Regions from separate parts of the Shewanella sp. 433 genome, predicted to be linked through region 4. Evidence: predicted binding sites of a transcription regulator. Region 4 holds the regulator's gene; each other region holds the start of a gene.
The links. The regulator MetJ, encoded in region 4, represses methionine synthesis genes. The targets are predictions, from matches to a motif close to TAGACGTCTAGACGTCTA.

Region 1: the regulator MetJ is predicted to act here: its motif matches at 4,227-4,244, upstream of metK (methionine adenosyltransferase).
Region 2: the regulator MetJ is predicted to act here: its motif matches at 4,170-4,187, upstream of metE (5-methyltetrahydropteroyltriglutamate--homocysteine S-methyltransferase).
Region 3: the regulator MetJ is predicted to act here: its motif matches at 3,674-3,691, upstream of serA (phosphoglycerate dehydrogenase).

The regions. Positions count from the first base shown of each region.
Region 1 covers NZ_CM181703.1:1,159,591-1,167,433, reverse strand. The annotation lists gene AC5YB1_RS05270 (phosphoglycerate kinase) at 1-483, opposite strand, end outside; gene epd (erythrose-4-phosphate dehydrogenase) at 608-1,627, opposite strand; gene tkt (transketolase) at 1,765-3,759, opposite strand; gene metK (methionine adenosyltransferase) at 4,288-5,442, shown strand; gene AC5YB1_RS05250 (flavin reductase family protein) at 5,542-6,174, opposite strand; gene AC5YB1_RS05245 (SDR family NAD(P)-dependent oxidoreductase) at 6,266-7,054, opposite strand; gene AC5YB1_RS05240 (thiol-disulfide oxidoreductase DCC family protein) at 7,087-7,476, opposite strand; gene AC5YB1_RS05235 (DUF3429 domain-containing protein) at 7,454-7,843, opposite strand, start outside.
Region 2 covers NZ_CM181703.1:1,310,715-1,318,557, forward strand. The annotation lists gene AC5YB1_RS05880 (TonB-dependent receptor) at 1-1,282, shown strand, start outside; gene AC5YB1_RS05885 (GDSL-type esterase/lipase family protein) at 1,499-2,110, shown strand; gene AC5YB1_RS05890 (HDOD domain-containing protein) at 2,366-3,094, shown strand; gene AC5YB1_RS05895 (LysR substrate-binding domain-containing protein) at 3,186-4,097, opposite strand; gene metE (5-methyltetrahydropteroyltriglutamate--homocysteine S-methyltransferase) at 4,302-6,572, shown strand; gene AC5YB1_RS05905 (GlcG/HbpS family heme-binding protein) at 6,779-7,312, shown strand; gene AC5YB1_RS05910 (glutamate synthase-related protein) at 7,457-7,843, opposite strand, start outside.
Region 3 covers NZ_CM181703.1:931,499-939,341, forward strand. The annotation lists gene AC5YB1_RS04265 (substrate-binding periplasmic protein) at 135-968, opposite strand; gene ygfZ (tRNA-modifying protein YgfZ) at 1,223-2,191, opposite strand; gene serA (phosphoglycerate dehydrogenase) at 2,344-3,573, opposite strand; gene AC5YB1_RS04280 (DUF2238 domain-containing protein) at 3,740-4,348, shown strand; gene AC5YB1_RS04285 (helix-turn-helix transcriptional regulator) at 4,511-5,173, shown strand; gene AC5YB1_RS04290 (NupC/NupG family nucleoside CNT transporter) at 5,569-6,795, shown strand; gene deoD (purine-nucleoside phosphorylase) at 6,850-7,560, shown strand; gene AC5YB1_RS04300 (PaaI family thioesterase) at 7,793-7,843, shown strand, end outside.
Region 4 covers NZ_CM181703.1:3,843,808-3,851,650, reverse strand. The annotation lists gene AC5YB1_RS17055 (tetrathionate reductase family octaheme c-type cytochrome) at 1-974, opposite strand, end outside; gene AC5YB1_RS17050 (DUF3373 domain-containing protein) at 1,049-2,761, opposite strand; gene AC5YB1_RS17045 (c-type cytochrome) at 2,811-3,140, opposite strand; gene traF (conjugal transfer protein TraF) at 3,755-4,741, shown strand; gene AC5YB1_RS17035 (sulfite exporter TauE/SafE family protein) at 4,797-5,525, opposite strand; gene metJ (met regulon transcriptional regulator MetJ) at 5,632-5,946, opposite strand; gene metB (cystathionine gamma-synthase) at 6,170-7,336, shown strand; gene AC5YB1_RS17020 (bifunctional aspartate kinase/homoserine dehydrogenase II) at 7,356-7,843, shown strand, end outside.

The DNA.
Region 1 (7,843 bases), 1.4 Mb from region 4:
GGCAATAGGCGCATAAAGACCGACACCATGGGTAGACGCTTGGGCGCGATGAGCTGTGCCAAACGCATCCATCACATAGACATCACACAAGGCGGCAAGCTTTTTAGATAGCGCTGCATCATTTTTCTTTTCGCCAAGGTTAAAGCGCACGTTTTCAAAAACGACCACTTCACCCACGTTAGCCTCAACACCGTCAAGGTAGTCGGTCGCTAGGCGCACAGGGCAATCGAGTGCTTTAGCAAGGTAATCGACCACAGGCTGCAGAGAGAACTCGCTGTTGTACTCGCCTTCTGTTGGGCGCCCTAGGTGAGACATCACCATGACCGCCGCACCTTTTGCTAATGCCAACTTGATGGTTGGCAGTGAAGCACGCAAACGCGCATCACTGGTCACCACGCCATTACTGACCGGAACATTTAAATCTTCACGGATCAGCACGCGCTTCCCTTGTAGATCCAACGCTGACATATTGATAATCGTCATTTTACGTTTCCTTAAGTTCAAAAGTTAAAAGATAAAAGTTAATACAAAACCGGTTCATGCTGTGGCTAATTAGGGACGTTCCACCTAGATTAACACTCAGCGGCTAAGCCTACTGTAGGCTTATTTACTGCGCCCTTACGGCGTTAATCATCTCTAAACTGGTGTCGAGCATACGGTTGGCAAAACCCCACTCATTATCACACCACAATAATAGTTTGACTAAATGGCCATCACTCACCCGAGTTTGGGTGCCATCGACAATCGATGAGCGCGGATCATGGTTAAAATCACATGACACCAATGGCGCATTAGTATAGCCCACCACTCCTTGATAGGAGCCATTAGCCGCTTGTGCCAGCACTTGGTTAACTGTGTCGATATCGACGCGCTTGTCTATGGTCACCGATAAATCGATGGCGGTGACATTGATAGTGGGCACGCGCACCGATATGGCCTCAAATTTATCTTTCATTTGTGGCAAGATGCGCTCGATACCCCGTGCCAGTTTAGTATCGACCGGAATGATCGACTGCCCCGCCGCGCGGGTTCGTCTTAAGTCGTCGTGATAGGCGTCGATCACCTGCTGATCGTTCATCGCCGAATGGATAGTGGTTATCGCGCCACTCTTAACCTTAAAGGCTCTATCGAGCACCTCAATAATGGGCACTAGGCAGTTGGTGGTACAAGACGCATTAGAGATGATGGAGTGATGGGCCTGTAGCGTATCGTGGTTAACCCCATAAACTATGGTGGCATCGACATCACTCGATGATGGATGGCTAATCAGCACTTGTTTGGCCCCTGCTTGCAGGTGCGCCTCACAGGCTTGCCTATCGATTAAGGCACCAGTGGCCTCATACACGATATCGATATCCAGCTCAGCCCAAGGCAATTGGCTGGCATCGCGTTGATGCAATAACTGAATACGGTCATCACCCACCGTCATAATATTATCGACCAATGACGTCGGGGTTTGAAAGCGACCATGAGTGGTATCGTATTGGGTTAAGTGAAGCATGGCTTCAGGTTTAGCCAGTTCATTAATGGCGACAATTTGAATGCGGTCGCGCTTGCCCGACTCGTACAGGGCACGAAGAATTGAACGACCAATACGGCCATATCCATTGATAGCAACTTTGATCATTAAGCGCCTTGACTCCTCACTCTATCCCTGCTCGCATACTGTTGATGCGACAACGGCTTACCTGATATCAACACCAGATAAGCCGTCCCATCTGGCGTGAGCCACTAAGCTGCTCACGCCTCGACTCACACTAACGCTTAAAACAAGTCGTTAACGGTCGCCACTACGTTATCAACGGTGAAGCCGAAGTATTTCATGAGTTCGCCGCCTGGCGCTGACTCACCGAAGGTGGTCATGCCCACGACTGCGCCGTCGAAACCAACATACTTATGCCAGAAATCAACGTGAGCCGCTTCGATAGCAACACGCTTAGTTACAGCGCGTGGCAATACCGACTCTTTGTAGGCCGCATCTTGTGCATCAAACGCATTGGTCGATGGCATAGAAACCACACGAATCTGCTTACCTTGCTCAGTTAATGCAGCGGCAGAGTCCAGTGCCAGTTGCACTTCGCTACCTGTAGCAATCAAAATGACATCAGGTGTACCAGCACAATCACGCAGCACATAACCACCTTTCACCACGTTAGCCAACTGCTCATCGGTACGGGCTTGAGCGGGTAGGTTTTGACGGCTAAAGATAAGCGATGTTGGTGCATCACGGCGCTCGATAGCATTCTTCCATGAGACTGCCGTTTCGGCCGCATCACATGGACGCCATACCATCATGTTAGGAGTCATACGCAGGTTAGCGAGCTGCTCAACAGGTTGGTGAGTTGGGCCATCTTCACCCTGACCGATAGAGTCATGGGTGTAAACGAAGATGTTTTGAATACCCATCAGTGCCGACATACGTACCGCATTACGGGCGTATTCCATAAACATCATGAAGGTTGCGCCGTAGTTGATGAAACCACCATGCAGAGACACACCGTTCATGATGCCGCTCATACCAAATTCACGTACACCATAATAGATGTAGTTACCGGCAGCATCGTCTTGAATGCCTTTAGAACCAGACCAAAGCGTCAAGTTAGAACCGGCAAGGTCAGCTGAGCCACCAAGGAGTTCTGGCAACATAGCGCCAAAAGCACCAATGGCATTTTGTGACGCTTTACGGCTAGCAATGCCTTCGCCTTTCTCTTGGCATTCTTTAATGAAGGCTTGTGCTTTCGCTTCGAAATCGGCTGGCAATTCACCATCGATCACGCGGCGCTTATATTCGGCAGCCAATTCTGGGAACGCAGCTTCATACGCGGCCAGTTTTTCATTCCAAGCCGATTCGTTGCTTGCGCCCACGTCTTTAGCATCCCAACCCGCATAAACGTTTTCTGGGATATCAAATGGCGCGTGTTCCCAACCAAGGAATTCACGGGCAGCGGCGATTTCAGCATCGCCTAGTGGCGCGCCGTGACAGTCGTGGCTGCCAGACTTGTTAGGAGAACCAAAGCCAATAACGGTTTTACAGCAGATCATGGTTGGCTTGTCAGTGACTGACTTAGCTTCTTCTATTGCGCTGCTAATCGCTTCGCTGTCATGGCCGTCCACATCGGCAATCACATGCCAGCCATAGGCTTCAAAACGCTTAGGTGTATCGTCGGTGAACCAGCCTTCAACATGACCGTCGATAGAGATACCGTTGTCATCCCAAAATGCAATCAGCTTGCCTAGACCTAAGGTGCCCGCCAATGAACAAGCTTCGTGTGAGATGCCTTCCATCAAACAACCATCACCTAAGAAACAGTAGGTAAAGTGGTCGACAATATCGTGACCTGGACGGTTAAACTGCGCCGCCAGGGTTTTTTCCGCAATCGCCATACCAACCGCGTTACTGATACCCGCGCCTAGTGGCCCTGTGGTGGTTTCAACACCTGGGGTGTATCCGTATTCTGGGTGACCAGGGGTTTTAGAGTGAAGCTGGCGGAAGTTTTGCAGTTCTTCGATGGGAAGTGCGTAACCAGTAAGGTGCAGCAGAGAGTAAATCAGCATCGAGCCATGACCGTTAGATAAGATGAAACGGTCGCGGTCAACCCAGTTTGGGTTAGTCGGGTTGTGCTTAAGGAAGTCATTCCAAAGCACTTCAGCGATATCTGCCATTCCCATTGGGGCACCTGGGTGACCTGAGTTGGCTTTTTGAACGGCATCCATACTTAACACACGGATAGCGTTTGCGAGTTCTTTACGAGATGACATGCTCTCTCCTGCTTATTATTGGGGATTTTGCGGGCAATTGTGGACGCATATTTTCCCCTACTAGGCGGTGGGACGCAAATAAAATTCGCCAAATTGCCCAGATTAACCCGATCTAAGCAGTAGAACCCGTATATGTAGGCTTAAGGAGTCGTGACCATGTGTCAACTTAAGCCCATTGCTCCATGATATTAACCTAGTAATAACACCTCACCGCCACATTGAGATCAAATGGCTAACGCCGCCTCATCACTCTTAGGGTCTTATGTGGTAATTGAGTGGCAATATGACAAAAAATCATCCCCAGAGACTCGGAGATTAAATCATCACTAAAAGATAATTAGGTGATGAATTACAATTTGTTAGCTACATTTAGGCACCCGTGTCGGTCTGGGAATGCTGCGATTTACTGCGCTTTACCCCACAATTTTTATCGAAAGGGGTGTTATCTAGCGTGATTTCCACTAAAATAGCCGTCTAGATGTAGATACTTCTACAGAATCAAATTGTTTACAGACGAGATTTTCCATTATGGCAAAGCACTTGTTTACCTCTGAGTCGGTCTCAGAAGGTCATCCAGATAAAATCGCCGATCAAATTTCTGATGCGGTACTCGACGCGATCTTAGAGCAAGATCCTAAGGCGCGCGTGGCATGTGAAACTTACGTTAAAACCGGCATGGTATTGGTAGGCGGTGAAGTGACCACCTCGGCTTGGGTTGATATCGAAGAGATCACCCGTAAGACCGTGCGTGAAATTGGCTATACCCACTCAGATATGGGCTTTGATGCCGATTCTTGTGCCGTACTTAATGCCATCGGTAAACAGTCGCCCGATATCAATCAAGGTGTTGATCGCGCCGATCCTAAAGAGCAAGGCGCTGGCGACCAAGGATTAATGTTTGGTTACGCCAACAACGAAACCGACGTATTGATGCCAGCCCCGATCACTTACTCGCATAAGTTGGTTAAGCGTCAATCGGAAGTGCGTAAAGACAATACCCTACCTTGGTTACGTCCAGATGCGAAAAGTCAGGTCACTTTTGCCTATAACAGCGATGGCAGCATTGCTGGTATCGATGCGGTAGTCCTGTCTACTCAACACTGTGACAGCGTAAGCCAGCCAGATCTGATTGAAGGCGTGATGGAAACCATCATTAAGCCTGTGCTGCCCGCTAAGTGGTTAACCAAAGATACTAAGTACTTCATCAACCCAACAGGCCGTTTTGTGATTGGTGGTCCTGTCGGCGATTGTGGTCTAACGGGTCGTAAAATTATCGTCGATACTTACGGCGGAATGGCGCGTCACGGTGGTGGGGCTTTCTCTGGTAAGGATCCATCGAAAGTTGACCGCAGTGCAGCATACGCGGCGCGTTATGTGGCCAAGAACATCGTTGCCGCTGGCCTTGCCGATCGCTGTGAGATCCAAGTGTCTTACGCTATCGGTGTCGCTGAGCCTACCTCTATCAGTGTTGAAACTTTCGGTACCGGTAAAGTGTCTGAAGAGGTGTTGATTAAGCTGGTTCGTCAGCATTTCGACCTGCGCCCATACGGCCTAACCGAAATGTTAGATTTGGCTCGCCCAATCTATCAAGCCACTGCGGCTTACGGTCACTTTGGTCGTAACGAGTTCCCTTGGGAGCGCACCGATAAAGCCGACGCCCTTCGCGCCGACGCTAAGCTATAATCGCAGCAAGCTTATAAAAAAACCGCCAATATGGCGGTTTTTTTGTGGCTGTTTTTGGTAGCAGTCTTTGTGACTGAATCTTGTCACAGCCTGCGCACATTAATCGATGATAACCGATGGTTTATCTGGCTTAGCATAGCTCAGCCGCCCCAACCGCTCGGTCGTATGATAGCAATCGAGACCCGATACGCAGACGGTATTTAAGCTTTCAATGTCAATACTGCCGTCGGGCTTAAGCGCCACATCATCGAGCCAAATATCGGTAATTCGGCCTATCACTAACAGAGTTTGGTTTAGTTCGATAGTTTGATAACTTTCTAACTTCACGGCATATTTTAATCGACTCTCGGTCACAAAGGGCGCCACCACTTGTGGTTGATGCATTGGGGTCAGCCCCACCGCGCTAAATTCACACTGACCACTGTCGTAGCGCGCCGAAGTTTGATGTGCCTGCTGCCAAATATCGCTATTCACCTGATTAATGGTGTAACTGCCGGTGGCAATAATATTGGCTAAGGTGTCTCGCTGCACTGTGTCTGGACGACTAATAAACCCCACCAGCGCGGGATCGGCGCCTAAATGAAATACTGAACTAATGATGGCCAAATTAGTGCGCCCCAAAGTGTCTTGGGTACCTATCAGGTTAGCACTTTTAAACCCCGACAAACTATTGATTAACTGCGCGCGATAACGGCGTTCTAATTGGCTTAATGAGTCATGACTAATATGCATTACAGAATATCTTCCTTGGCTATTTAGATTGGTGGTTTAGCTTGATGAACGACAAAAATGGGGGGCAATACAACCCTATGCAATGACAGACTCACCATGATATCGCCTTGCCATCCCAATCGATAAAATAGGCGTGCGACGATGGCGCAAGCCCAGTGCTAACCTTAAGCAGACGCTGGCTGACAAATTCGGTGGTAAAGAGTTTCTCTTTAGCGACATTGTGTTGAAATGGTTTGGATAGTTCGGTGTCGGTTGTCCCTGGGTGAAACGCCAACAAGGCAACATTTTTAGCCCGTCTGGCATACTCCACCGCCGCCGTTTGCAGCAACATATTCAGCGCGGCTTTTGAGGCGCGGTAGCTATACCAACCGCCTAAACGATTGTCGCTAATACTCGCGATGCGGGCGCTCAGCACAGTCACCACGCAGGGCGTTTGACCTTTCACCAACGGCAATAAATGCTTGAGCCAAAGCATGGGGATAACACTATTAATATGAAACAGAGTTTGCATCGACTCGGCGCTTATCTCCTCTAGACGTTTCTCTGGACTCAGGCCCGCTTGATGCAGCACGCCGTTAAAAATGTACACCCGAGTGACCCGCACCTGACCGCTCATCAGCGTTGCGATTACCCCTGCGATGGCACTATCGCTATTGTCACAGCGGTAATACTCAAGGCTATGATGACCGCTGTGGTGACGGCTTGGGGAGTGAATCGCCTCGCCACGGCCATGATGCTTAGGGTCGACATCATGCCCAAGGCGGCGACTGATAGCGATAACCGGACATTCATGGCGCAACTCGGTTATTAGCGTCTTGGCAATACCACTGCTGGCACCGATCACTAATGCACAGTCTTTGATTAATTCGCTCTGTGTCATTAACGAATTGCCATGCACTTGATCCGCGCCGCTCATGATATGCCGCAGCGGCCACTGTCGCAGCGTTTTTTACCAGTCAGCAGATAAGACACCTTATGTCTGTGCTTGGCAAACTTAAGGTAGAGAAAATCGGCCACAGGCCTAACCATTGGCCAATGTAACGGTGCCACATAATGCTTTTTTCCCACCAGCGACCAGGCCAGATAAGTGACATCCAGTCCTTGCAATATTTCGCCCTTGTCGGTTTCACCCTGTAATATCTGATTGGCATATTGGGCGTCGATGTGTGGATATTGCTCGGCAAAATTAACGTCGGCTAAATCGGCAAGTTCAATTAACCCCGCCTTATCGCAGCGACTCAGTTTAGCCATTTCGGCGGCGCACAGCGGACATTGGCTATCATAAAAAATACGCAGTTTCATCTACTCCCCCCACCACAATAATAATTAAATGGCACGTCAGTGCGACCCCGGTTAATCGCGCCCTTAGCGCCATATAGTCATCGGCAATCACCTTCTGCTCACATTGACGCTTATCTTTTAGGTACATCACCACATAGCCGTACATTAAGATCAGCAAGGAGACATATAACTGGTTAATGATGATCGCCAGCCAAGCCAACACGCTAATCACATTACTGGTGAGCAGCTGTTTATCATCGCTGATACCGTTGGCTTGATGAGTCTGTCGCCCCCATAAGCTGCCCGCCAAAAAAGAGAGGATGACCGCACTGTAACTGACAAACAGCATAAAGGGATCTAGGGTCAGCAACGGCATCCCCATCAAGAT
Region 2 (7,843 bases), 1.5 Mb from region 4:
GCACTTTTTTGCCGAAAGCAGTTACTATGACAACCGTCGAGAATTGGCTGGTGCATTAACCCTTGAGCAGATTGAACAAGACCCACGCCAATCAAATGCCAGCGCCCCAGGGGCCTATGACAGTTATCTGCATGAGATGACCACGGCGCTGCGTTCGGGCTACCAGCGTCAACTCAATCAGCAGTGGGAGCTTGGGGCGGATATTAATTATGCCGACACCTTAATCACTGGCCTCAATAGCTGGGGCAGCAACCGCCGTGATACGCGCTCATTACTAGAGTTTAACCCTAAGGCGATTGCTAACTTTACCACTGGCAACGGGCCGTTAACCTTAGTGAGCGGGCTCGATTTAAGCCGTGGTGAGTCGGTGTTTAGTAGTGGCCGTGAAAACGTGCAAAAGCAGATCAGTGCCTATGTGCAAGCCACTGTGCCACTGACTCAAAGTGTCAGTTACATTGTGGGGGGGCGTTATGCCGAGGTGACCGACGATCTGCGCGATCCCAGCGCCTACGCTAACGGCATTGAGTTGGATCAAGATGCCCACGCATTTGAACTTGGGATTAACTATCGTCCTACCAACGCTCAGCGTTTTTACCTGCGCGCCGACGATAATTTCCGCTTTGCCAAGGTTGATGAGCAAGCTTATACCCCGGCCAATGTGAAGGGGCTCAAGCCGCAAACTGGCCGCTCTTATGAAGCGGGGTGGGACTGGACGCTAGCGCAGCAAACACTGCGAGTGAGTGCCTATCGTCTCGAACTAGAAGATGAAATAGTGTTCGACCCTAGCGCCGATACTCCAACTGGTGGCAGTTTCCCTGGTGCTAACGTGAACGCCGATGCATCACGTCGTTATGGCGTCAGTTTAGATTGGGATTGGCAAGTCATGCAGCAGGTGCTGCTGGGGCTTGAATATAACTACATTGATGCCGAATTTACCGATGGCGTTAATGAGGGTAAGTCACTCTCTTGGGTGGCGAAGCATTCGGGTCGTGGCTATATCAGTTACGATATCAGTGAACATGTGCAACTGTTTGTTGAAGGTCTGTATACGGGGGAGCGCTTTATTGAGGGCGACAATGCCAACGTTGATCCTAAGCTAGCGGATTACCTGCTCACCAATGTCGCGCTTAACTATACTCGCGGCGCATGGTTAGCCAGCTTGCGAGTCGATAACCTACTTGATGAAGAGTATGTTAGCGCAGGTTATTACAGTGCATGGGGCAACGGTTATTACTCGGGGACTGGCCGCGCGCTGCGTTTAACCGCGAGCTACCGCTTTTAAGCGGTAATGCGTGCACGCCAAGTGACTTAAAGTAAGATAAAGCCAATCAGGTTTGCTGATTGGCTTTTTTATGGCCGCAATTTTATCGTAAGTGTATGCTAGAGCTAGCATTACTCGTGAGGTTCAGGCTTAACAGCTCCTTAAATTGATTAAGCCAGACTTAATCATTACAGGTTAGTCTTGTGAGTGGCAAAGCGATAAACAAGGAGTTAAAAGATGAAATTAAAATGGCTACTCTTGGGTATCGCCATCGTGTTGCTGGCCTGGCTACTGCCTCAAAAGGGCGAGACGTTAGCAACATTACCGCAGCATGGGCGTATTTTGGCCTTTGGCGACAGCCTCACCCAAGGCGTAGGCGCCAGTGCCGGAGCCGATTATCCCAGTGTTCTGGCTAACTTAACCGGCCTTGAGGTGGTTAATGCGGGAATTTCTGGCGAAACCAGCGGCGAAGGGGCGCAGCGATTTGCACAGGTGTTAGATGCCACTCAACCTCATTTAGTGTTATTGCTGCAAGGCGGCAACGATTTTTTACGTAATATGAGTGAGCATCAAGTTGAGCTAAATTTAGCGCAAATGATTGAGCAAGCCCAGCAGCGTGATATTGCCATTGTTTTAATTGCTGTGCCTCAAAAAGGGATTTGGCTGACACCTGCTAGTCTCTACAAGCGTTTAAGTGAGCAATATGGCTTACTCCTTATTGAAGACAAACTGGCAGAATTACTTAAATCGAGCGAGCTAAAATCTGATGCGATTCATCTCAATAATGCCGGTTATCGTCAGTTGGCTGTGCATCTGCATCAGCGTTTACAACAGGCCGGAGCTATTTAACGGCTTCAGGCATAATATGGCTGGGCGGATGTTGCGCTAAATAAGTGGGATATTTAGATTCACTTTTTACTCGCTGCTGCTATTTTGTTCAGCGAGTTCATCATTTATGACCCAGTTAACAAGCTTAATTGATTTATTTATATTAAAGTTTGAATTTGTGGCAAATCGACTTGACCGCAGCGGGCGTTTTATGGGTAAATCCGACGGTAACAATTGGCGATTTGCCACAACGATTAATCAGGTTAATAATTTCTCATGACAGATCTTGAGCATCAAGTATTCACTCAAGTGCGTGCGATTATCGGCAATGAAGAGCAGGTCATTGGTCGCCGTGGTATTCTTATCCCGTTAAAAAAAGCCATTATTGCCGACGGTGATATTCGTAATGTGATTGATATTGTCTCATCCGATCCTGCACTGGCAGCTCACATGCTGTATCGCAGTAATGCGGCTGCGGCCCCCTGTGTTGCTGCCATTAAAAATCGCTCCCTCAAAGATGCCTTGGTCCGTTTAGGCCAAATTAACATTTATCGTTACGCATTTACTTTCTATCTCAAAGAGCGCCTCGATGAGTTACCTCCGTTGTATAAAAAGTTGGTGACAGGTTACTGGACACTTACCGAAAGCATTGCGGCAGAATCGGTTGATAGCTTACACCAAATGGAAGGGGTGAATATTGACCCTGATGAAGTGCAAACTTTGGCGCTGTTTAGCGTGTTTGGCGAAATTGTCGCCTTAAGCGCCTTTGCTTATTTAAATGCCGAGTCGGAACAGTCTCTACCCCTGTCTATCATTAAATCGATCATTGATAATCATAAACAGACCCTCACCCTCGATGCTTTTGAGTCACTCGATTTAGATGAGGAATTACGTCAAGAGTTTATGATCGCGCACAACTTACGTCAGACACGTAACAGTGACTCACCCGGCCTGATTTTACGCCGAGTATTAGCGATGCGTAATCAGTTGCTTAAGCCACTCTAATCATTCTCAGTTGTAAACCATCAGCTCTAAAAATCTGTTTTTTTTAGTAAAAAATAGGTTTTTAGTGTCTAAATGGGCATCGTCATATCAGCTAAGCCATTATTGCATCTTCTTGTTTTACCATCCCTTCGTTAGCCACTAACTGCAACCAGTGTTGCGCCACTCTAGTTTTGCTACTGCTGCGGCGATAGGCCCCAAATAGCGGGCGCTTTAAGCCGTCGCGGCCTAATGGTAGCGCGCTAAGTGACAAGCCGTGGGCTTGGTTAATCGACCATGTGGGGAGGGCGGAGACGCCATCTTTACAGGCGATGCGTTGCAGTAGCATGGAGGTGAGATCGCATCGGATTTGTTTAGCGATAGGCACGCCCGCAGGCTCCATAAAATGGCGATAAATGTCTAAACGTTCGGGCGGCACAGGGTAGGTGAGCAAGGTATGCTGAGCTAAATGAGCTGGGCTGACAAAGGGCTGCGTTGCTAGGGGATGATCGGCGGCGCAGATAAGTTTTACTTCAAAATCAAATAAGTGTTGGTAGGTAATATCATGATCTGGAATAGGATCTGACGTCAGTACCACATCCAATTGCCCCTGCTTGAGTGCCGTTAGCGAATCAAATAGGTGCCGGCTCGATAGCTCTAAATTACTGTGGGGAAAACTGGCATTAAACTCAGAGATCACCGGCATTAGCCAGCGAAAACAGCTGTGGCATTCAATCCCCACAAACAGATCGGTATTGTCACTATTGAGACCATTTTTAAGCTCAAGTTCGGTCTCTGTCACCTTAGGTAATATCTCTTCGGCCAGATGCAGTAGTCGTGCTCCCTCCTGAGTAAACGACAGCGGTTTGCTCTTACGGATAAAGATGGCTGAGTTAATTCGAGTTTCCAGCTCTTTGATTTGATGGGATAAAGCCGATTGGGTGACAAAGCGTTTCTCAGCAGCCCCAGCAAGACTGCCACTTTCCTTGAGTGCAACTAATGTGCGTAAATGCCTAAGCTCTATCATTTTTACCTCAGATGAATCTTGCTCATGTTGGGGTTGAAATCAATTCCATTGCGAACCAACAGATTAACACAATAAACTTCTAGACGTCCAGACGCCTGTTTTGCTTGTGGCGTATTTATGGTTAATCAAGCTTGAGTTGTGATGTCGGAGCAGGGGCATCACACGTTGGCTTATCTCATTTAGAAGGGTATCAGTATGCAAACTATCAAGATCGCGTCATTAGGTTTTCCTCGAATTGGGCGTCAGCGTGAACTTAAATTTGCGTTAGAGCAATATTGGCGCCAAGAGATCACGCCAGCGGCGCTGCATGAGGTGGCCAACACTTTACGGCAAACTCATTGGCAGTGGCAGGCCGATGCGGGAGTGAGTTTGCTGCCAGTTGGTGACTTTGCCTACTACGATCAGGTGCTTACCTTAAGCGCCACCATTAATGCCATTCCAGCTCGCCATCGTGATGGCGACAAGGTGGATTTAGATACCCTATTTAGAATGGCACGAGGGCGCGCCCCAACAGGTGCGGCCAGCAGCGCCTCGCAAATGAAAAAGTATTTTAATAGTAATTATCACTATATCGTGCCCGAGCTGAGTCAAAATCAAACGTTCAGTATTGCCTATGAACAGTTATTTGATGAGGTGGAGCTGGCCAAAGCCTTGGGTCATCAGGTGAAACCTGTGTTGCTTGGGCCACTGTCTTACCTCTACTTGGCAAAATGCGAGGGGCAAGCATTTGATAAGTTGAGTTTGTTACCCCAATTGATTGAGGTTTATCAGGCGATCCTTGCTCGCTTTAAAGCCCAAGGGGTGACATGGGTACAGCTTGATGAACCCATCTTAGCATTGGAGTTAACGCCTGAGTGGCAAGCGCCCTTCACCGCAACCTATGCCTCATTGAGCCAGGTGCAGGTTAAGCTGTTTCTGGCCAGCTATTATGGCTCGGTGGCACATCACCATGGGCTCATTGCGAATTTAGCTGTGGCGGGGATTCATCTGGATTTAGTCAGTGCGCCAGAGCAGTTGTCGTTGTTTGCGGGCAGTTTACAGCCCGAGCAAATATTGAGCCTAGGGGTGATTAACGGTCGTAATGTCTGGGCGGCCGAGTTAGATAAGATTGCCGCAGATATTGCCCCTGTGGTGGCCGATTTAGGCAAGCAGATCTGGTTAGCGCCGTCTTGCTCGTTACTGCATAGCCCGGTGGATCTTGATGTGGAAACCGAGCTTGATACAGCGCTGCGTCAGCAGCTCAGTTTTGCCAAACAAAAACTCAATGAGCTTAGCCAGTTGCGTACTCTATTAATCGAGCCAGCCTCAGAGGCTGCTCTGGCCACAGCCCAGCGTTGCCGCGCGCGCCGCGAGGCCAGACAGCAGGCGGCTAATTCGCAAGTGAATGAGCGCGTCGCTGCCTTAACCACTGGCGATTTTGAGCGCCAAAGCCGTTTTGCCCAGCGGCAAGTATTACAGCAACAGTGTCTGCGCTTGCCTTTGCTGCCGACCACGACCATAGGCTCGTTTCCACAAACCCCAGCCATACGAGGACTGCGCAGTCGTTGGCGTAAAGGTGAGTTGACCGAAGCGGCGTATATTGCCCAGTTGCAAGGTGTTACTCGCGACACCATACAAAGGCAGTTGAAACTGGGGATCGATGTGTTGGTCCATGGTGAAGCTGAACGTAACGACATGGTGGAATACTTTGGTGAACAGTTAGATGGCGTCGGTTTTACCCAATTTGGTTGGGTGCAAAGTTACGGCTCTCGTTGTGTTAAACCGCCCTTGATTTATGGTGATGTCTCACGGCCTAAGCCGATGACATTAGATTGGGCCACCTACGCCCAATCGTTGACTGACAAACCCGTAAAAGGGATGCTGACTGGCCCGGTTACCATCTTGCATTGGTCATTTGCCCGCGAAGATATTAGCCGCGAGGTGATCGCGAACCAATTGGCCTTGGCCATCCGTGATGAAGTGGTTGATCTGCAAAACGCGGGGATTAAGATTATCCAGATCGATGAGCCGGCATTTCGTGAAGGGTTGCCGCTGAAACAATCACAGTGGCAAACCTACTTAGATTGGGCTGTAAACGCCTTTAAACTCAGCGCCGCCGGCGTTAAGGATGACACCCAGATCCACACCCATATGTGTTACAGCGAGTTTAATGCTACCATCGCATCGATTGCCGCCATGGACGCCGATGTGATCACCATTGAAACTTCGCGCTCACATATGGAGTTGCTCAATGCCTTCGAAGATTTCGACTATCCCAACGAGATAGGCCCTGGCGTGTATGATATCCATAGCCCGAATATCCCCAGTGTCGAGCAGATGGTTGCGCTTATCGACAAGGCGGCGACTAAAATTCCTGTTCGCCAATTGTGGGTTAATCCAGATTGTGGGCTCAAGACGCGCACTTGGGATGAAGTTGAGCCGGCATTGCAACATATGGTGACGGCCACGCAGCAGCTAAGACGCCGACTGGGTTAGCTTGATGAGTTAATGAGTTTTATTTTTCTTGGCTGACGGGGCATGCAAGCAGTTGGCTTTAAATGGGCCAGCTGTTTTTTAATACTTAAGTAAATCAAAGCATATCAAATTTTTAAATCAAATCGCATTGCGTTAGACTTCACTTAATTACTTGGCTTTCGTCCAAATACCTATCGTTATTCGTCAACTCAAATGTAGGGTTAAACATGAACAAATTATTAGTGTCGGCTGCGTTTGCCGCTTCAACCGTCTCCTTTGCTGGACAAGCTGACTCGGCGCAAGCCCACCAAGATGAACGTGCTGCAAATAAGCCCGAACAGGTCACCATGCTGCCTGTCCTGACTGGGCAAATGGCGCAAAAGATAGTTAATTTTGCATTTTTACAAGCTCAACAAGATCAATTGGCGGTGTCTATCACTGTGGTCGATAGATCAGGACAAACCTTAGCCGTGCTTAGGGATCATCAAGCTGGGGTGCACACCATTCGTGCCAGTTATAAAAAGGCTTACACGGCTAACTCGCAAAAAAGACCGACTGCTGTGATTGCCAAAGGGATTAAAGAGGGCACCATTCCTGAAGATATCAGGTACTTGGATGAAAATATTTTAGCCATGGACGGCGGCATTCCCATCTATATTAATGATGTGGTTGTTGGCGGCATTGGCGTGGGCGGTGCCCACGGCAGTGAAGATGTGCGCATTGCTGAGGCGGGCTTAAAAGCGCTGGCGGCAGTTAACTAGGTCGTCGGTTGAATTTTCGAGCTCTGTTGTTTTTGGCTTAATTGTTTGGAATGAGTTTTCCATTCAATGCGTATAGTGCAATAGGCTACATAGAGATGAGTCGCTAAGCGGCTCATCTCTTTTTTTCATCACTCAACCTAGCGATCAGTTGTCATTAATCGGCATGATACCGGCGTAGTTGATACCCGATAGCTGCGCCATCTCTCTATGCCATGTGGCTAAGTCATTAGGGTTAAAATCACTGAGGTGATGATGACCACAGGCGCGCGCCATCACCTGCATCAGCTCAGTTGAGGCGGCAAGAAAGTTGGCCAGTTGCTGCGCCGAGGTGTCGATATGCAGCCGTTGGCGCAGGTCAGCATTTTGGGTGGCGATACCTGCTGGGCAGTTATTGGTATGACAAATTCGCGCGGCTACGCAGCCAATGGATTGCATCGCACTGTTTGCGATGGCGACGCCGTCGGCGCCCAAGGCCATGGCTTTAACAAAGTCCATCGGTAATCGAAGGCCGCCAGTGATAATCAAGGTGAC
Region 3 (7,843 bases), 1.2 Mb from region 4:
TGCCATCGGCCGTCTATAGTGCCATTGAATGAAGCTTTCACAACGGATTTTTTACTCTGGCGTCAATTGAGTCATTGGCTTGAGAGCGAGCATTGAATGGCGCATCTAATGGGCGATGCGAGGTGCTGATGGGGTTAGCGCGCTGGGGCAGTTATGATATAGCTATCGATGATCCGCTGGTACTGGTCTTCTTGTTTGAGTTGACGCAGCTGCTCAGTAAATTGCAATTGAATCGCCAATGGCACTCTGCCTTTGGCAAAGGCAAGATAGGTTGGTACCACCTCTATTGGCACAGGCAGTATCTTCACCTGCTGCTGTAATCCCAACACATTAAGCTCATGCAATATCGACAGCCGCGGCCCGATGATAATATCGATGCGATGATGGGTGAGTTTTAAGATATTTTGCCGCTGATCGGACACCCGCTCGACCTTGGTAATCACACCGCTGTGTAGGGCTTGTTGCCAGCGTTTGCCATAGTGCGCAGCGCGCAGTACGCCAAAACGGTAGTGAGTGAGGCTGCTGAGGTCGCCATTAAACTCAATGTCGGCATCATGCCTCACAAATAAGCTCGTCACATCGTCGATAAGACTTTCGCCACTAAAGGTCAGCAGGGTTTGTCGTTGCGGTGTACTGACGATAGAAAAAATGGCATCGACTTTTTGCTGCTCGACCATTTTCATGGCGCGTGCAAACGGGTAGAGCTGGGTGTCGGTGGTGATCCCCATGCGGGCAAAGACTGTGTTAACTATGTCGCTAGCGATCCCTTTAACCACACCGTCCTCTTGGTATTCAAGCGGCGGCATACTCAAGGTGGCTAATGATAGCGGCGTATCGGCAGAGACTGATGCTGTCCATAAGCTAAGTGCTGTGGCAACGGCCTTAATATCACTGATACGCATGATGTACAGACTCCACTCACTGAGGTTAAATGAGAGTGAGTCGTCAAGCGCTGTCACTGTCATCATGGCCGCGGATTGTAGTAGAGGCGTATTACTCTCGCCCAACTTTTTGCACCGAATGTGACAGAGCTAACACTAAGGCGGCGCTTTATCATTTGGGCGTTGATATTCACTATGCTGTGTTATGGGCTAATGCCCATGGCTCCACAGTGGCGAGAGTAGGAGCTTTAAGGCCTGCGGCAGTGAGCGCTTGGATTTAACCGATACAAAAAAGGCGCTTAATGCGCCTTTTTGATCTTTATACTGAGTGACATTCGCAATTATTCGGCTTCTTCTAGCGAATAAGGAAGTGCTTGCAAGATCAGTTGTGAGGCTTCATCGCCTGCGATACGTAACTTGGCATCGAGCTGGGTATCGTTAGCCAATACCGCCGTCATTAGCACCTCTTGGCCGCGTTGTACCCACTCAATAATGGTGCCGGCGCGGCGATAAAGCGCATCTTCAAGGGCGATTTCAAGCTGGCTGTCGGCCGTTAATGGGCTAGATACCGTGCCACTGACAATATACAAGGCACGCTTATTACCGCCACGGTATTTCATGCGGGCGATGGTTTCTTGCCCCATGTAACAGCCTTTATTAAAGCTGATGCCGTCGATGGCCTGCAGATTACACATTTGTGGCACAAATTGCCCTTGATGTGCGGCGCCAAGGTTGGGGTAACCCGCGGCGATTTCGAGCGCTTGCCATGCACTGGCATCATACACGGCTTGCGGCAACTGGCTTAGCAATGTGTCGGCTGCGCTCTGCTTTAGCACGACAATATGACGGCCTGCATCATGTAAAATCACGCCATTATCGATTGGGGTCAGTTCGCTATTTAACGCGCCAAATTGCTGGCTTAACCAGTCAGTGGCTTGCTCGCCGCTGACACCAAGCAGTAGCCAGTCTGCACTAGCATCACTCAGATCCGCCTTACTAAAAACCGCATATTTTTGCAGTTGCGGCAGATCCATCGCCAAGGTGTCGCGAGGCATCATCATGATCAAGGCATCAGCCATGGTGAAGGTTCTGAAGCTGGCCAGCATCTTACCTTTTGGATCGCAGTGAGCTCCCCAGCGCCATTGTTCAGCGCCCAGCGAGCTAATATCTGTGGTGACTTGGCCGTGGATAAAGCTGCGGCCTTGCTCACCCGTAACGGCAATTAAGCCTAGGTGATTAAGATGCGAAAAAAACAGCTCTGGGGATTGTCCGTTTAAAGGCCAGGTTGGCTGAGAAGTTGACACTGTCATGAGATAGTCCAAGAAATAAACGAATTAGAGCCACGATTGTACCGTTAATCATCGTTGGCGCAAAGGTGGTTAAGTGAAACTTGCGCTAAACAATAAAGCCCCATGATGTTGATCATAGGGCTTTATTCATTTGAGTGCGTTACTCAAGGCTATCAGTGCAGTAAGCGTGCTCTGATGGTGCCTTCAATTGCCTTCATCTCTTCGAGGGCTTCGTCGGCTTGATCTGAGTTCACTTCCATTACCACGTAACCAATTTCAGCCGTGGTTTGCAGGTATTGGGCGGCGATGTTGATGCCTTTTTCTGCAAAAGCTTGGTTAATCTTGATTAAGATACCAGGACGGTTATGGTGAATGTGCAGCAGACGTGATGCATCTTTGTGCTGAGCCAGCGATACTTCAGGGAAGTTAACTGCGGTCATGGTTGAACCGTTATCAGAGTACTTGGCCAGTTTGCCAGCCACTTCGATGCCGATATTCTCTTGCGCTTCTTGGGTGCTACCGCCAACGTGTGGGGTTAACAACACATTGTCTAAACCGCGCAGTGGGCTGATAAACTCATCATCATTCGATTTAGGTTCAACCGGGAACACGTCGATAGCCGCTCCCGCAAGGCGCTCGCTACGAATTGCTTGAGCTAGGGCATCAATATCGACAACCGTGCCGCGCGAGGCGTTGATCAATATGCTGCCTTGGCGCATACAAGCAAGCTCTGCTTCGGCGATCATATCTTTGGTCTGTGGGGTTTCTGGCACATGCAGGCTCACTACATCGGCCAGCGCTAATAGCTGCTCAAGTGAGTGGATTTGCTGTGCATTACCCAGTGGCAATTTATCTTCGATATCGAAGAATACCACGCGCATACCTAAGGTCTCGGCCAAAATGCCCAGCTGAGTACCAATGTGGCCGTAGCCGATAACGCCTAAGGTTTTACCACGGGCTTCATAGCTGCCCGCGGCGCTTTTAAGCCAGCCGCCACGGTGGGCAATCGCATTACGCTGTGGAATGCCACGTAATAGCATGATGATCTCACCCAGTACCAACTCCGCGACGCTGCGCGTGTTAGAGAAAGGCGCGTTAAAAACCGGGATCCCCAGTTTTTCGGCCGTGGCGAGATCAACTTGATTGGTTCCGATACAGAAGCAACCAATGCTGACTAATTTATCAGCGTGCTTCAGTACGGTTTCGGTCAGTTGGGTACGGGAGCGAATACCGACGAAATGCGCATCTTTAATCGAGGCCAATAACTCCTCTTCTCCTAATGATGCCTTATGGTATTCAATGTTGCTGTAGCCGGCGCGTTTGAACACATCTACCGCAGATTGATGGACGCCTTCCAACAGTAGGATCTTAATTTTATCCTTGTCTAGCGAGTGTTTCGCCATGATTTGAGTACCCTCTTTATCGGTTGTTGCTATATATTTGGTAATTATTTGATTGTTGACAGCTAAAGCTCTCTCAAAATAGCACTATTTTTAATCAGTGTGGAGGGCTAGATGGCTAAAGTCATTATTTCGATATTAAAACAATATCATCTAAGGAGTTCCAATTTTGCATAAAAGTATTATCTGGCTCACGATTTTTTTCGCCGTCTTCATCTGGTCGGCGATTGAGCCCAAAGATACCTTTACCTGGTTTTTAGAAGTGTTGCCAGCACTGATCGCGCTGCCGGTATTGTATTTTACGCGTAAGCGCTTCCCATTAACATCATTGGCTTACGGTTTGATTCTGATCCATGCGGTGATTTTAATGGTGGGCGGCCATTACACTTATGCCGAAGTTCCGCTGTTCGACTGGGTTGCCGAGTTGATGGGAAGTGAACGCAATAATTATGACAAAGTCGGCCATTTTGCCCAAGGGTTTATTCCAGCCTTGTTGGCCAGAGAAGTGTTGCTGCGTAATCAAGTATTAAAGCCCGGGGCTTGGTGTGGCTTCTTAGTCTGCTGTTTTGCGTTGGCCTTATCGGCATTTTATGAGCTTATCGAATGGTGGGTGGCGGTCTTGTCGGGTGAAAACGCCGAAGCCTTCCTTGGAACTCAGGGTTATGTGTGGGATACCCAGTCAGATATGGCGATGGCGCTATTAGGCGCGATAGTCAGTGTGTTACTGTTGTCATCTTGGCATAATCGCCTGCTGCAACAGCTTAAAACCACAGGTTAAGCCGAAGTGAGCCATTAGGTCGGGGCTGCACTAAGGTAGCGAAAACGGTAGCGAAAACGGTAGCGAAAACTGTGGTGGTTAACCGCTGTACTTCATCGATGCATGCAATAGATGATTGTTTGCTCGGTATGAATTGGCGAAATTTAAATCAAGGAGGATTTGATGAGCAACATTGACGAGCTAGTCTTTTGGCATCAGTTATCTAGCCCATGCGAGCTGGCCATTTGGGCACAGTCTCTGGGGTTAAGAGTACGTATTGCACGTCAGGTCGATGAGCTTGAACCGGATCCGCAATGCCAGAGTTTCTATTTTATTGCCCAGCAAGGTGCGGCGGTCGATAAGCAGGGCATCCCTCTTATCGTGCCGCGCTTACTGCCTTATGTGCCGCTGGCATTGTATCGGGTAAATCGTAACAGGATAAATACCGAAGCGGCCTTGTTACTAGGCGTACAAGGGCTACTGTTTAGCGACGATAGCCAAGAAGTGCAACTTAGCGGCCTACATGAATTACTGCAACATCAGTTGTGGTATGACAAGGGGCTACTGGCAAAAGTATTGCGGCGTTTTATTCCTCCTCAACATGGCCAACCATCTTTACAGCAAGAGGCGATTAGCGTTTTGCAACAACTCACTGGGCGTGAACGCACCATCATCGAACTGGTCTCCAGCGGAGCCCGCAATAAAGAGATCGCTACCCACCTATTTATCAGCGAACACACAGTGAAAGCCCATATTTCATCGATTTTTCGTAAGACCCAGTCGCGTAATCGGGTCGAATTATTGCGTTGGTTGCAGGTGAACGCCGCCTATTTTGAGTTGTGTTGATCAGTGATAATTGCTGCCTTGCTTATTACTCTGTTAAGCATGTTAGTCGTGTGTGGTCTAAAAAGCAGCTAAGTAACGTAATAAATTTACCAAAATGGAGTTTTTAGATCGTCATTTGACGCTAATTACTGAGGCGTAGAGCCGCGTTAACGTAGCGTAGATTGCTGCGTAATTGTTTGTTTTTGAGTTTCACCTGATCCTTTTTTGTTTTCTTTGTGTTGGTTTGGTTTTCAGCTTGTTTTAAGTTTGCTGGTGAAAGGTCGCATTTTTCGCGGTCTTTAGTTATCAATGCCGCCTATTTTTGATAATGTTTTTTTCTATGGTGAAGGGTGCTTGTCACACTGAAATAGCTCGATACACTGCTACCACATAATAAAATTATTGGTAAAAAATGTATGGAAGTTTTCATCAGTTTGTTGGGGATGCTCGCCTTAATGGGCTTGGCGGTATTATTTTCAGAACACCGCCGTGCCATTAACCCTCGTACCGTACTGGGTGCGCTAGCGTTCCAAGTCGCTTTTGGCGCGTTTGTGATGTACGCCCCTATTGGTCAAAGCATACTCGATAGCGCCTCAAATGGCGTGATGCACGTGATTAACTATGGTAACGAAGGCTTAACCTTTGTGTTTGGCGATCTGGCCAAATTCGGTGTGGGCTTTATCTTCGTTATTAATGTGCTCTGCATTGTGGTGTTTATCAGCTCACTGATTGCCGTGCTCTACTATCTCGGCATCATGCAGTTGGTGATTGGCCTCATTGGTGGTGGTTTATCTAAGCTGCTGGGCAGCAGTCGCGCCGAGTCGTTGTCGGCTACCGCCAATATCTTCGTCGGCCCCATTGAAGCGCCTTCTATGGTGCGTCCATTTGTGAAGCGTATGACTCGCTCAGAGCTGTTTGCTGTGATGACCGGTGGCCTTGCTTCTGTCGCTGGTGGCACCATGATTGGTTATATCCAAATGGGGGTTGATGTCAAATATGTGCTCACTGCTGCCTTTATGACGGCGCCTGCTGGCCTATTGTTTGCCAAATTGATGTGGCCAGAAACAGAAACGCCCATCAACGACATCAAAAAAGTGATGGATGACCAGGAAGATAAGCCTGCAAACGTGCTTGATGCCGCTGCTGGTGGCGCGGCAATGGGGATGCAACAGGTACTTAACGTTGCAGCCTTATTGATGGCGTTTGTTGGATTAATTGCGCTGCTCAATGGCTTGATTGGCGGTATGGGCGGCTGGTTTGGTTATGATGATCTTACCATGCAAGCTATCTTGGGTTATGTGTTATCGCCTTTAGCCTGGATCATGGGGGTGCCTTGGAGCGAGGCGATCCAAGCAGCATCATTTATCGGCCAAAAAATGGTGATCAATGAGTTTGTTGCTTACATCGACTTCTTGAAAGTAGCCGATGACCTATCAGTTAAAACCCAAATTATTATCAGCTTTGCCCTATGTGGTTTCGCTAACATTGGCTCGCTAGCCATGGTGATTGGTGGCTTGGCAGCCTTATGCCCTGAGCGTCGTCACGATATCAGCGCTATGGGCATGAAGGCGCTTATCGCCGCGGCTCTTGCTAACCTAATGAGCGGCACGATTGCCGGTCTTCTGTATAGTCTAGCGGGTTAATAAAACAGAGTGCTTGCCGCTGCGCGGCAGGCCATTTTTTGATTGGAGAGACAAATGACCCCACATATTAACGCACCAGCAGGTGCTTTTGCGAAAACGGTATTAATGCCTGGCGATCCGCTACGTGCGAAATACATTGCCGATAACTTTCTCGAAAACCCTAAGCTTGTGACCGATGTACGCAACATGTTGGGTTATACCGGCGAGTATCAAGGCAAGCCAATTTCTGTGATGGGCTCAGGCATGGGCATTCCTTCTATCTCTATCTATGCCAAAGAGCTGATCACCGAATATGGTGTCGAAAATATCATTCGTATCGGCTCTTGTGGCGCTATCAGCGACAATATTAAGCTGATGGATGTGGTCATGGCGATGGGGGCGAGCACTGACTCGGCTGTCAATCGTAGCCGTTTTGCCAATACAGATTTTGCCATGATTGCCGATTTCAACTTGTTGAGCCTTGCCGTCGATGCCGCGAAAAAACAAGGCGCTAACTATCATGTTGGCAACTTATATTCGTCTGATCTGTTTTATAGCAGCGATGAGTCACGTTACGACTTGATGGAAAAATATGGCATCTTAGGTGTCGAGATGGAAGCGGCGGGTCTATACGGCGTTGCGACCGAATATGGCGCTAAAGCACTGGCGATGATGACAGTGACCGATCATATTCGCCAAGGGTTGCACCTGACCGCTGAAGAGCGTCAAGAAACCCTTAATGAGATGATTAAGCTGACGCTAGAAGCGGTTAGTCACTTAGACTGAGTTGCGAGTGACGTTTGCTAAGCACTTAAGCTTATCAAACATAAAAAGGCCTTATGACAAGGCCTTTTTTTGTGCCCAGAGATTACTGGCTTGCCGTTGGTGTTCATTATTTAATAGGCCAAAGTATTTGAGATAAGCGCAGTTTTTACATGATAAGCCGCTCGGTTAGCGGTTTAAACTTTAGCAATGACGCAGTAGACTAGCGTTTATTATCATTGAAATGGAATATCAGATGAGCATTTGGTTTAGACCCATTACCCTAGAAGATTGCGCCAAATTAGAT
Region 4 (7,843 bases):
TTAGTTATCTTGGTGGGATCCATTTTATCGCCGACCATGTAGGCATCGGCTTTGCCGTTGTACCAAGCATATTCAGGAGCTACCATCTTAGCCCACACGAAGCTGCCTTTTTTCTTCATAAAGGTGTGCTTGCCATATTCATCGACGGTTTCTTCTTGATCGCTACCAGCAGTAGACCAATCCCAGCTCATCTTGGTGGGCTCATTGCGCGCAAAGAAGGGGATATGGCATGTCTGACAAGCCACACTAGCGGTATGGGTGTTAAGGCGGTTATTGCTGTGAGGCGCAGCTTCATGGCAGCTTTCACAGCCAATGTCATTCGTGCCGCCTGGTGATACACCCATGGCATTACCGCTGATTTGATGTTGCTCGGTAGCATGGCAGGTTTGGCACTGGAAGTCGTTGCCATCGCTGTCCATATGGACATCGGTTGCCTTATCTGGGTAAGCCATGGAGGAGTCGAGATCGCCATGTTTAACCGCATCTCCACCGCCGCCATAGAAGTGGCAAGTACCGCAGTTATCGCGGACTGGCATACCGACATTTTGCGCTACGCGCTCAAGGTTGACCTTGGCTAGCGCTTCACCCGCACCGGCAGGATCTTTAATATAGGTCCCTGTGGTGTCGTGACAGACCAAGCAGTCGACCTTGGTCATGTCGGTGAAGTCGAAGCTGTCGTCTTTCCAGCCATAACCGGCATGGCAACTAGTACACCTGGGTTCGTTACCCGAGATTGAGGTGCAAAAGTTATTGATGGCATTTTTTTTGCCACGTTTAACTGTGCGTCCGGGAAGTTCTTGTTGCAATTCCCACGTCCAGTGGGATGATTTCATAAAGTCTTTAGCATGATCTTCATGACATTCAACACATTGTGCCGTGACTTGTGTCCCTTGGGTAAAGGGGCCTTCAATGGCGTCTTTATGGGGATTGTCTGCGGCATTGGCGCTGGCCAGTCCCAATAGCCCCATGGCCATTATCGAGATTAAAAAGCGTGGATGTTTCATCGGGTGATCCCTACCCCCGGCGTGAGCCGGGGGATAGTCTAAGTTTAGAAGTTGACTGTTAACGAGGCATTGATGTCAAAGGCGGTGTCGACCACAGGCAGCATCGAATAAGCGCCGCCTTCAATGACATCATCAATTTTTTGCGGCGCGCCAACAGGGGTACCGCTACCTGTGTATTCATAGTCGTAATACAGCCCTGCCAGTTTGATAAACATACGTGGGTTGATATCAAACATGTAGTAGGCTTCGGCAACATGACCACGGGTGGCAAGCTTACTGCCAATAGGATCGTCTTGCGCTTGAGTAAACGGAGTCCAGTATTTAGAGCCATAGTTATATTCCAGACCTAACTTACCGTAAGGCGCCGGAATTTGGATGCCGACATAAACGCCGTACCCATCTTTAGTGTCGGCGCTATCGGCGGCGTCTGGCATCATGATAATTTCGCTGCCGTCGGCGTTGAGCTGTGCTTCAAATACCGCATCACTTAACATGCCGCCAAACATACCGGCATTGCCGTTGCCTTCGGCTCGTGTCCAGCCAAAAGAGGCGAATAGCTTCATATCCTCATCGCTTTCATAGGCGTAACCGACCCCCCCTAAATACATGTCACCAATCACCCCACTAGGTTGTACCCGGGTTTGAAAGTTGAAGTTTTCAAACTTCTGCATATCTTGGTACATGGTTGGGGCAAAAATGCCTGCCAGTTGAGTAGGAAAAGCCATGGTGCCTTTGAAGCCGTCGTTAATGTCTTTGGCACCAAACAGAGTAAATTGCAGGAAGTGGTTACCGTCGTTGATGGCGTCGATATTAAAACCACCTAGATGCGTATCTTTGGTGACGATATCACCAAACATTTCGCCATTACCCCATTGTGACTCAAAGCCTTGGCCGTAACAGAAACGCACTACTTGGCCATCAATACCAGTGATCTCGCCTAAGTTGTAACCTAAGGTGGCGCCATCGAAGTTAAAGTTGACTAAGTGACCTGATGGGGTGCCGCCGCGCTTCTCGTTTTCTCTGTAATGAGAGGGTGGGCCGTAGGTTGAGGGACGACGACCGATAGAAAGATAGGTGTTGGTGCCACCGATGTTTTTCCAGTCGAAGTAGGCGCGCTCGACTCTGAGCCAGTCGCCGCTGGTATTGCCGCTACTACTGCCATCCATGGTGAACGAACGCCATGAATCAAATACTTGGGTGCCAGTTGAGTCCCCCCAGTTTTTATACATGCTTAATCGAGCTGAAAAGCCAACGTTGTCCCATACTTTGGCTTTTAGATTGAGTCTGAGGCGGGTGGTATAGAAAATATCATTATCGATATCTTGTACCGATTTTGGCGCCAGCACATAAGGCATTACTCCCTGCAACATGCCATTTTGGAACGCACTGGCTAATTCAGGGTTGGCGCTTAACATCTTGCCTAATGGCGAGTTGGCATCGTTTGGCATTCCAAAGGTGCCAGACATGGCTTTTTGGCCAAAATCATTGAAGTCAACTTTGATGGCAGGGTTCCAAGTGACATTTTGATAATGCAATGAATGAGCCTTGGTACGAAAATCTCCTGTGAGTTGGATTCTATCCAGTGCTGTGTGGCGCTCATTTTTGTCTACGCGGCTATTAATATCGTCAATTTCTTCTGATAGCTCAGCTAGTTGCTGTTTTAAGTCTGCCAGCTTTTGTTGTTCTTGAACGGCACTGTACGCGCCGCCAGAAAAGGCTAATGCATTGGCAATTAAAATCGATAGTAGTGTACGCATCTTTGTCTCTCCGTCGCGCGAGGTGCGCAGTAGATGGGCTTAGTGAGTCTTAACCGCAAGTCTGTGGTTGATCGGAATCTGCCGCATGGTCATAAAGAAACTGCTGAATATCCAAGCGGTCTTTTTCGGAGAGTTGCTCAAAAACCTCAGGCTTAACCTTGTGTTGATCACGTTTAAAATAGCGATCCCACTGGCTCATGGTTTTACTCATCGGAGTGATTTCACCGCCCGCATCGCCTTTGCTATGGCAGGCTTTACACTCTTTCTTGTAGAGGTGTTTACCTTTTTTCGGGTTACCGCCATCTACGGCATAAACTTGGGCGCCTAACGAGAATGTGAGCATGATGCACGTTGCAATTTTTACTATGTTTTTCATCATCTTTCCTTAATCACCACCCGTGGTGATTTTTTATTAAACAAAGCGGGTGTTTGTTGTTAAAAAGTTTACTAAAGGAGTCGAGATGTGAGTTTGAGGTTGATCACCTTTACAATAAAAATCTAATTGATAAAAATATCATTGATATTAATCTAATTGATGTGGTTTAAGTTTTTGTATTAAAAGCCTTTTATTGTTTGCTGTTTTTGCAGGGATGAGGTGTTGGCTATCAATTACTGGTGGAGGTGAATCACACTTTTGTAGTTAAACATCTGCTAAATAATGGCTGTAATGTTAATGAACTTGTTATCGCTAACGCTGTGATTGTCGTCGAAAGGGGGCGTTATTTTTGGGAAATACGTCGCGATGGGCAGTATTTTGATCTTATCAGCCATAGTGGATTATCGAGCATATTTACGCAGCAGAGGCTGGGGGAGTAAAGGTTAAATACGGGCTAAATATCAGTATTTTTACTTGCCATATCATCTAGCACTTAAGAAATGAACTATCTTTAACAATCGAGCGTACTAATCTTTCAACACGCTTAAAATGACCATTATTCGGAGGGGGGAGAAAAGGGAATGAAGTGCCTTAGCATAATAGTGTTAATCACGCTGATGAGTCTCACTAGGTTTTCCTTTGCCGAGCAGCAATATGATGGTGTACATAACTCTGCTTTAAACAGTTCACACGTTGCCGTAAGTCATCAACATGGAGATCTCTTCAATCATCCTGCCTTGTCAGTGTTAGATGCGACTAAAGAGGCGCGGGGGATTGCATCGCCGCAAGCAGAGAGAACCTCTGCGACACAAGGTACATCGATTGTCTTGCCGACGGTGCAGATGCCAATGACACTGTTTCATAAGACTTATATCGAGGCGGTAGGTGTTGCAGATGCGATTCAAAGCAATTTAGACCATTTTGATGTTAACAATCCTGCAAATGTTTCAGAGTTAGGCTCTCTCGGGGCGTTGGTGTCGGGGGGAGTGTCTGATGTTGGCGTTGTATTGAGTTTTCCTCTATCAATTGTCAACATGCCAATATCGGTTGGGCTCTCGCCCAAAATACAGCGTATCGACACTTACAATTATGTAGTTAATGCGAATAACGTGACTTTTGATAGTGGTAATGATTCCCCCTATCGTAATGATGATACGGTATTTAATCTTGATGTTGGTGTGGTAATTAAGCCTTTTAATGGGCTAACCGTTGGCTTGTCTGGACGCAATTTAATCGACCCAAAACAACAGAGTGTAGAGTCATTAGGGCGGCAATTTACTTATCGAGTTGAGCCTTTATATACTGCTGGGGTGGCTTATGATTGGGCTGCACTTACCCTAACAAGTGATATCGATTTGAATGCTCATCAAGGTTTCGATGAAGTGGTTAGTACACAATATTGGCGCTTCGCAGGGGAGCTAAAAACCACGGATTGGTTGGCGTTACGTGTGGGTTATCGCCACAATTTAAACAATACCGCAATCGACCTGTATTCGGTTGGTACAGGCTTTAGTATTGGTCGCACCTTTAATCTGGACTTAACCGGGCTGTTTGGCAGTGATGATGCCATTGGGGGCGTGATCCGAACCTCATATCATTTTTAGTGATTATCTTGTTTGCTGATTTTTATTCCCTTTTACGGACACCTATTTGAGGTCGTTACGTTAGTTCTATAATCGATTTTACCGCTAAGATCAGCGCACTTGTACTGCACAATATCAGGGTAAGGCGTTGGGTTTTTTGTTTGTCGATGCCGCCGACAATACGATTAGCAACTACAAAGCCTAGCAGGACCGATGGTAGCAATAGCATTGAAAGATACAGATGACGCAGTGTGAGTAATCCACTGAAAGCCAAAATGATTAAGGCGATCATTGAGCTAAAGATGAAGAAGGCTGACAAGGCTGCGCGAAACTGTTTGGCGTCTTTTCCCGAGAGTAAAATAGCCATTGGCGGTCCACCAATGGCAGCGATATTACCAAAGATCCCCGACAATATGCCCGCCATAAAAAGATTACTGCGATTTATGGGGAGACGTAGCTTGAATAGGCTCAGAACCACGGCTAGAGCCACAATGATTGCAATGGCTAATCCCAATACTGGTTGTGGTGCTAGCAATAATAAGGTTGCGCCTAATATTCCGCCAGGGATACGCCCCAGTAAAGCATATTGTAAGCCGTTAAATTCCAGTGCGCGCCTCTCTCTTAGCAGGGTGAGTAAGGCGATAGAAAAGCCCATCATAATGACAGGTGCGGGCACTAGGCTTGGGTCGACGAGATAGAGTAACGGCGAGGCGACAACGGCTAAGCCAAAACCGATCAGGCTTTGGGTTAGGGCGCCAATAAAGATGATCAGCGACGCTAGGCCAAGGATCATGGGATCAATCATAAGTTCAGGCACTATACCACCAGGGGTTGCAGTGTGTTTAGACGTGATAAAGAGGAGGGATCGCAGTGCGATCCCTCTTTAGCAAAACAGGATAGGTAAAGTCGATTTACTCGACGTCTTCCCATTCGATGCCCATCTCAGTCATCAGCTTTTTCACTTCGGCTGGAATACTGTCGGGTTTGTCTTTTGACAAGTCATCATCATGGGGTAAAGGTTGGCCAGTATAAGCATGCAAAAAAGCTTCACAAAGCAATTCGCTGTTTGTAGCGTGGCGTAAGTTATTCACCTGACGACGAGTGCGTTCGTCGGTTAAAATCTTAAGCACCTTGAGGGGAATAGAGACAGTGATTTTTTTCACTTGCTCATTCTTCTTACCATGTTCAGCATAGGGGCTGATATAATCGCCATTCCACTCAGTCATTGACTCACCTGTTAATTCTCAAATTCGGGGCAGATTTTATACCCTTACCGGGTACAGTCAAATTATTGCCTCTAATTTTTGTTAATTGCAAATAGATTTCTACATGTTTGGACGTCTAAACGTCTAAATATGTTGACGCTACCGCTTGCCTTAGGTACATTTAGACGTCCAGACATCTATAAAGTATAGATGACTGCCGCCGATTTAACTTTAGGAGTAAAAGATGACTGAGCGTAAATTAGCCACGGCAGCTGTGCGTGGGGGGATAGAATCCGATACCCAATATGGTGCCGTTGTACCGCCCATCTATTTGTCGACCAATTACTCCTTTGATGGCCATCAACAACCGAGAGATTTTGATTATAGCCGCTCGGGTAATCCGACTCGCTGTATTTTGGCTGACGCCATAGCGGAGCTGGAACGTGGGGCGGCAGGCATAGTGACATGCACTGGCATGGCGGCCATCACCTTAGTAACCAATTTACTGGGGCCCGATGATCTACTCGTGGTGCCGCACGATTGCTATGGCGGCAGCTATCGACTATTTACCCACCTCGCCAAGAAAGGGGCATTTAAACTGGCAGTGGTTGACCAAACGAATGCCGCTGCTTTGGCAGACGTTATTGCTCGCCAACCTAAAATGGTCTGGTTAGAAACCCCTTCGAACCCATTACTGCGCGTGGTTGATATCGCAGCGATTGCGAGCCAGAGCCATGAAGTGGGGGCGCTAGTGGTAGTCGATAACACCTTTTTATCGCCTATCTTGCAACAACCTCTGTTGCTCGGCGCTGACATAGTGATCCACTCAACGACTAAATATATCAACGGGCATAGCGATGTGGTCGGCGGCGCGGTTGTCGCTAAAGATGCTGAAGTGGGTGAGCTGTTACATTGGTGGTCTAATACCTTAGGGTTAACCGGCTCAGCCTTCGATAGCTATTTGACCCTACGCGGCTTAAGAACAATTGCGGTGAGAATGCGTCAGCATCAAGCCAACGCACAGCAGGTGTTGGCTTTGCTAACCCGTCATCGCGCCGTTGATAAGGTCTATTATCCTGGTTTGGCGGACCATCCAGGCCATGAGATCGCGTTAAAACAGCAAAAAGGTTTTGGTGCCATGCTCAGTTTTGAGTTAAAAGGTGGCGAAGCAGAGCTTATTGCCTTTTTAAATGCGTTAGAATACTTCTCTTTAGCCGAAAGCTTGGGTGGAGTAGAGAGCTTAGTGGCGGTTCCTGCTACCATGACCCACAGAGCGATGGAGCCAGCGGCTCGTTTAGAGGCAGGGGTGAAAGATACCCTTATTCGTTTATCTGTTGGGATTGAAGATGGTGACGATCTGGTGGCAGATATTCAAGCGGGTTTAGATGCGGCTATCGCGGTAAGTTGTTAAAGGTATTGAGGAGCAAAAAATGACACGATGTCATTTGCATAAATTTGGCGGTTCTAGTTTAGCGGATGCAGATTGTTACCGCCGTGTCGCTCATATATTACTCACCCATGGCCATAGCGATGATCTCATCGTGGTTTCTGCTGCGGGCAAGAGTACTAATTTTTTATATAAATTACTTGAGCTAACCGAGTCCGGTCTGTTGTGGCAAGAAGAGTTGCAAGTGTTGATCAGTTACCAGCAAAATCTGATCGAGCAACTGTTATCTAACGAACAGGCGCGCAGCTTGCGCGAGCGTCTATCGACCGATAAATCCCAACTCAGCACATTACTTTCTCTTGCCGATTTAACGGATTACCAACGCAATCAAGTGGTTAGTTTTGGCGAGCGCTGGTCATCGCGTTTACTTGCCGCGCTGCTGCGTGAATCAGGCGTCGGGGCAGTCGATGTGGATGCGCGCACTTTATTAGTGGCCGATGAAGGGGCGGTACCGCAAATTCGCATAGGGCA